One region of the Anaerobacillus sp. genome, then DNA from elsewhere that is predicted to be linked to it. Evidence: riboswitches for the same ligand, from Rfam matches in the RefSeq annotation. Region 1 holds a riboswitch; each other region holds the start of a gene.
The links. A riboswitch is a leader RNA that binds a small molecule or an ion and turns the genes downstream of it on or off. The one in region 1 is predicted to bind thiamine pyrophosphate.

Region 1 (2,206 bases):
CCAGCTATCGTTAATGCTTTTCCTATCATCATTCTATACCCTCTTTTCTTTTTTAAAGGTACCCTATAGAGCCTTCCCCGTAAGAGTCAGTCACATTGCGTGAGTAGCTATAGACTGAGTTGCTGTCTCACCCATATGATCAACCACCGCCAACAAATTGGACAATTTCAATTTTCATTCCTTCAGATAGCTTTGTTTGGGTTCGTTGTTCAATCTCTATAATTGAACCATCTACTTCTGTAACAACAAGGTTTTCATCTAATTTAAAATGGTTTACGACATCTGCTAAAGTTTCAAGTTCTAGTTCAGTCTCTTCACCGTTAATCACTATAATCACTTAACACTCATCCTTTCTTCTATTTTTTTTATGAATAATTGACAAGCTTTTGTTACATTCTCATTACCAACAATTTCACTGATCGCACAAATTCTAGTTGCCCCCGCATTTAGTACTTGATCAACATTGTGAAGTTTAATTCCCCCAATTGCTACGAATGGTATTTTAATTTCTTTTACTACTTCCTCGATATATTTAGTTGTTACAGGATCAACAACATCGACTTTACTTTTAGTTGGAAAAATTGGCCCGACTCCAATATAGTCAGCACCGTTCACCTCTGCCTCACGTGCTTCTTCAATTTTGTGAGTTGAAATACCGATAATTTTATTTCCCCCTAGAATTTTACGTGCCTCAAGCAGTGGCAAATCATCTTGTCCGATATGAATTCCATCTGCATCTACTGCAAGTGCCACATCAATATGGTCATTTATGATTAAAGGAATATTGTATTTTTCAGTTAAACCTTTTAGTAGCTTTGCCTTTTCAAGAACTTCTTTTTTACTACTATTTTTATCTCGAAGTTGAATAATATCAACACCACCGATGATGGCTTCTTCCATGACTTGAACTAACTCTCTACCTTTGTGAAATTCTTCTCCTGTAATTGCATATAACTTAAAATCTCGCATTTGGTTACCTCCATAAAATGTTATTGAACCAGGTGAAACAAATTCTAACCGAAAAAAAACCGTACCCGCTGTTAGAAAGACGGATTACGGCTAGTAAGTAGCATAAGATCGGCGACTTTCCTACGCTGGTGTAACCCAGATCAGGTTCAAGGGTAAAAGGATAACCTTTTTCTCAGCCAAGAAGTTGGCACCCCTAGTCTTTACTAAAGTTTAAAGATGTCGAGTGGAAAAATTAAGAGCTAGACCTAACTCGATAATTTAATTATGACAGAAAATAAGTTAATTTCAATCCTTTTGCTTACCAATATAGTAGTGAATGAATTTCTCTGTTATTTATATCAATAATATTTTCTAGTTGATAACCAAACAAAAGCCAACGGCCGTCAGGAGAAAGTTTGATTGGATAATTAGTATCTATAGAGATAATCTCCTTCGTTATACCAGTCTCAATTTGAAAAGAAACTATTTTGTAGCCATCTGGGTAATCAAAAACATCACCACTTGTATTTGGCTTAATTAGATAAAATGTTCTGCTAGGTGTATGAAAATCGTGATTCGGTATCCACCATTGCCCAGAGTATGTATTTAAAATCGGAACTTGAAGATTTTCAAGCTCCTTTTTTGACTCTGAGTGATAAAAAAGATAGTTCGACTTTTGAAGTGTAGAATCAGCAGTTGAAATCGTTAAGAAAAAATCACGATAGCCAAAAAAGGCAATGACATCATCTGCTATTTTCATTTCACGATCTGTCCTTTTATTATACGAAAACAAAGGGGCATAGTAGCTAAGTGAAAACGAGTCCCATTTCAAATATGCCATTTCTTCCTCTGCAATCCATTGTAAATAATAGTAATCAAAATCAAAATTTGTTAAGCTTTTTGAACGAAGATTAAAGTTTAACATCTTCATTGAATAATCTTCCTGTAAAACAGCAATGACCAATTCATTTTCCTTATAAGGATTCCAATATAGGTGAAATTCATCGCCAATCCCCTCTAGTTTATGAAGGACCTCACCAGTTTTGTTAATAAAATATAGCTCTTTTTGACCGTTAATAGTGGCTACTTCAATAGTAAAGATTGAGTTATCAGGATTAGCCTCCAAATGTAAGATTGGTTCATTTATTTGAAAAAATACTTCTTCCTCGCCTGTCAAAATATCAAACTTATAAATATAAGAAATTCCACTTTCATCACTCAAATATAAAATCGTATCTTGATCAAACCATTCATTTAC
Region 2 (2,206 bases), on a different contig from region 1:
TCCGTCGCCTTTTACAACACCTGTATTTTTCAGTACAGCTATTATCATGACTATTTTAGTTACGTTTGGTCTGACATTCGAGGATTACACAGTTGCCAAGGATATTATGACGTTTTTATTAGGTCCAGCTACAGTTGCTTTAGCTGTTCCATTATATAAAAATCGAATGATTATAAAAAAACATAGTGGACCTGCGTTAGTTGGGATCATCTTAGGAACAATGTCGACGATCGTTGGAGCAGTATTGTTAGCAAAACTGCTAACTCTTTCTAATGAAATTTTAGCATCTGTCAGTGTAAAGTCAGTAACGGTACCTGTAGCTGTGGAGATTGCTTCTATTATTGGTGGTGATCCAGCTTTAACAGCTGCCTTTGTTGTGGCAACTGGAATTCTTGGCACAATGATTGGACCATGGTTAATGAATTTGACGAACATTAATCACCCTCTTTCAAGAGGGTTAGCCCTAGGGACAATCTCTCATGGTCAAGGAACGGCGCAAGCGGCTACTGAAGGGGAGCTTCAAGGCGCTGTTGCAGGAGTGGCGATGGGCTTAGCGGCAATTTTCACAGCGATAGTAGCGCCACTTGTTGTCCCATTCTTTATTTAAAACAACGCTAACTAAAATTTTTGACGCTTCAAAGCCTTGGTATAAGTGAATTATTTATCAAAAAAAACCTTAATTAGAAATTAATGGTACTATTTATTAAAATTATACGTTATGATAATAGAGAAAAGTCTACTAGGGGAGTCCAAATTGCCGGACTGAGAAAAGAATGCATTCTTTGACCCTTGGAACCTGATCTGGATGATACCAGCGGAGGGAAGTAGTAAAATACAAGAGGGTGGCATTTTTGTCTCTTTCTTTGATTTTTCTTCTATCTACTACGAGTCGGGTTCTGTTAAACAGAGCCCGATTTTTTATGTAGAAAGGATAGTTTCCCGTTATTTGCTGTATCTTCAGTCGCAAATTCGATTTGAGGAGGAAGTTACATTGTCAATGCAAAAAGAAATGTCGATTGAGTTAAAGTCACAGTTTGCAGCTAGTAGGAAGGTTTATGTTCAGGGGTCTCGGAAGGATATTCAAATCCCAATGCGAGAGATTGAGTTAACGCCAACAACAGGGATTGCAGGCAGTAGCGAAAATGCGCCTGTACGAGTATATGATACTAGTGGCCCGTATACAGATGCGGGTTATGAAGTTGATGTTCGAAAGGGCCTACCGAAAATTAGGGCAAACTGGATTTCAGAACGTGGAGATGTAGAAGAATACGAAGGTAGAGAAATTAAACCAGAAGATAATGGTTATAAAAACGATGATCCCCGTGCTAATCTCGAGTGGTTTCCAAACAGAGTAAGCAAACCACTCCGTGCCAAAGCAGGGAAATGCGTCACGCAAATGCATTACGCAAAAAAAGGGATCATTACACCAGAAATGGAGTTTGTAGCGATTCGTGAAAATATGGATCCTGAATTTGTACGTGAGGAAATTGCTCGTGGACGTGCGATTATTCCGAATAATATTAACCATCCAGAAAGTGAGCCAATGATTATTGGTCGTAATTTTCATGTGAAAATTAATGCTAATATTGGAAATTCCGCGGTAACATCTTCAATTGAAGAAGAAGTTGAAAAAATGACGTGGGCAACAAGATGGGGCACAGATACGATTATGGATTTGTCGACTGGCAAAAATATTCATACGACAAGAGAATGGATTGTGCGTAATTCACCAGTTCCTGTTGGGACAGTGCCAATCTATCAAGCTCTTGAAAAGGTGAATGGGATTGCTGAAGACTTAACATGGGAAGTGTATCGTGACACGTTAATTGAGCAGGCTGAACAAGGAGTAGATTATTTTACAATCCATGCCGGGGTACTACTTCGCTATATTCCGATGACGATAAATCGAATGACCGGAATCGTCTCACGTGGTGGCTCCATATTAGCGCAATGGTGTTTAGCACATCATCAAGAAAATTTTCTTTACACACATTTTGAAGAGATTTGTAAACTATTAAAAGAGTATGATATAGCTGTTTCTCTTGGGGATGGCTTAAGACCAGGCTCAATTGCTGATGCTAATGATGAAGCGCAATTTGCTGAGCTGAAAACCTTGGGGGAATTGACGGATATCGCTTGGAAGCATGATGTTCAAGTCATGATCGAAGGACCAGGTCATGTCCCAATGCATAAAATTAAGGAAAAC
Region 3 (2,206 bases), on a different contig from region 1:
TACAAAGATTTACACAGTGATCAGCAATGTAGATCGGGTTAAATAGTAAGATCGTTCTCCCGAAATGCTGAACTGTTAATTCATGTGATTTTTGGGCCATCTCTTCTAATAAGTTTTCAGCAGCAGGTGATAAAAGGACTAGTAGATCTTCTGGGGTCAATCTCTGCTTTTGCAAAACTCTTCTTACATCTACTTCCGTAAAATTTTTGAAAATAGTTTCAAAAGGTAATTCCTTTAGCTTTTCGTATTCATCGTAAAAACTCATGAGAAAGCTCCCTTCTTGTTAAGGGTTTATAGAGACCCTGATTATTTTTTGTTACTATCACAACTCTGCTTAAATTTAAATTTGTAAGAAACCTGTTAGTGGTGATGATGCTCTTGCTTGTTTCGCCACTGTGCCTACGCCTGATAAATAAGCTGTTCGACCAGCTTGAACAGCTGCCTTAAACGCTTCTCCCATCGCTACTGGATCACCAGCGGTTGCAATTGCCGTATTCACTAAAACAGCGTCTGCTCCCATTTCCATAGCTTCACAAGCCTGAGATGGTTTCCCGATTCCAGCATCAACAATTACTGGCTTTTCACATTCTTCAATTAAGATTTGAATTAACTCTTTTGTCTTCAAGCCACGATTTGTACCAATAGGCGCTCCTAGTGGCATAACTGCTGCTGCCCCTACTTCTTCTAGCTTTTTAGCGACCATTAAATCTGGGCTCATATAAGGCAAAACAATAAAGCCTTCATTAGCTAAAATTTCTGTTGCTTTAATCGTTTCATAATTATCAGGAAGTAAATATTTTTGATCAGAGATAACCTCTATTTTAATCCAATTCCCCATCCCGGCTGCTCTTGCAAGTCTAGCAATACGAACCGCTTCCTCTGCTGTTCTTGCTCCTGAAGTATTTGGTAGCAAGATCATTTCTTTTGGGATGTACTTCATAATATTTTCTTGGTTCGTATTAAAATCAACACGACGCATGGCTACAGTGATGACTTGCGATTGTGAAGAAGCAATTACTTCTGGAATTAAAGCATCGTTATTAAACTTTCCTGTTCCAATTAATAGTCGGCTATTTAACTCTACGCCACCAATAGTTAATAAATCTTTTGTCATTGTTTCTCCTCCTAAGGATTGTTTTAAATGAATACTAGCAAACGACCTAGATTTTTCTCTCAACAGTTGAATGTACAAAAAAGACCACATCATACTCGATGCGGCCTTAAAGACATGTAAAGATAATTCAATACAAAACAGTCTTCCCTCCGCTGGCATGATCCAGATCAGGTACACGGTCTGTGACAGATTAGTCATCTTCTCAGCCTAGTCTTCTAGGCTCCCGTAGCTGTGAAACATATTCTTTTTTTCATCATAACATAGATTACTAATTAGTTAATACTAAATAGCTCTGTAAATTTATTTTTTCGTCTTCTAAGCAGATAATATTTTTTTACTTTCTTGTTCTTCACTAGCTTTACCTAACAGCCAGCCAAAAGGCACAGTCAAAAGAGCAATAACTCCTAACAGTAAGAAACCCTCATTAATTGCTTGTAAGCTAGCTTCTTCCATTGACCCTACATTAGGAAAAACTTGTACTTTACGAACCTCATAGAAAACCGAGATAAAGACGATGCCTAAAGCCGAGCTAATTTGCCTTAGGACATTATTCATCGCGGAACCCCTTGAAATGAACTTCTCAGGTATCGCATTCATTCCCGCCGTTGTTGCAGGCATTGTTGAAAAGCCTTGACCAATCCCACGCATTGCCATAAAGACGAAAATCAAAATTAAAGATGTTTCCATCGTTATAAACCCTAAGAGCATAGTAAAAATTGCAGTTATTAATAATCCGGAGGTAACAACTAGCTGAGGACCATTACGATCTAGAAGTCTACCACCAACTGTCATAAAAATACCTGTAAAAAGTGCTGCAGGTAGGAAAATTAATCCCGTTACGATTGGTCCTAGACCATAAACATGTTGAACTAATAATGGAATAAGAAATATCCCTCCAAATAGTGCTAACGATGTCGAGATTGAAATCCAAACACTATAGGTATAAGCCTTATTTTTAAAAATCGTTAAATCTAGCAAAGGTTGTTCAATCCGTTGTTCAATTTTCACAAAAAGATATAGCGATATTATCCCAATAAAAATTAATGCTAGATTAGCTGGTTGAACTAGATGTTCTAATGCTGAGACTCTCCC

Region 2: linked by a shared signal. The riboswitch ahead of thiC (phosphomethylpyrimidine synthase ThiC) and the one ahead of thiE (thiamine phosphate synthase) in region 1 are both predicted to bind thiamine pyrophosphate.
Region 3: linked by a shared signal. The riboswitch ahead of ACK4M9_RS21715 (thiazole synthase) and the one ahead of thiE (thiamine phosphate synthase) in region 1 are both predicted to bind thiamine pyrophosphate.

The regions. Positions count from the first base shown of each region.
Region 1 covers NZ_JBKBWN010000006.1:123,739-125,944, forward strand. The annotation lists gene thiD (bifunctional hydroxymethylpyrimidine kinase/phosphomethylpyrimidine kinase) at 1-32, opposite strand, end outside; gene thiS (sulfur carrier protein ThiS) at 140-337, opposite strand; gene thiE (thiamine phosphate synthase) at 334-969, opposite strand; TPP riboswitch at 1,070-1,174, opposite strand; gene ACK4M9_RS10435 (YqgU-like beta propeller domain-containing protein) at 1,268-2,206, opposite strand, start outside.
Region 2 covers NZ_JBKBWN010000007.1:120,878-123,083, forward strand. The annotation lists gene ACK4M9_RS11770 (LrgB family protein) at 1-607, shown strand, start outside; TPP riboswitch at 732-840, shown strand; gene thiC (phosphomethylpyrimidine synthase ThiC) at 998-2,206, shown strand, end outside.
Region 3 covers NZ_JBKBWN010000030.1:8,636-10,841, forward strand. The annotation lists gene thiH (2-iminoacetate synthase ThiH) at 1-265, opposite strand, end outside; gene ACK4M9_RS21715 (thiazole synthase) at 341-1,114, opposite strand; TPP riboswitch at 1,241-1,351, opposite strand; gene ACK4M9_RS21720 (MDR family MFS transporter) at 1,430-2,206, opposite strand, start outside.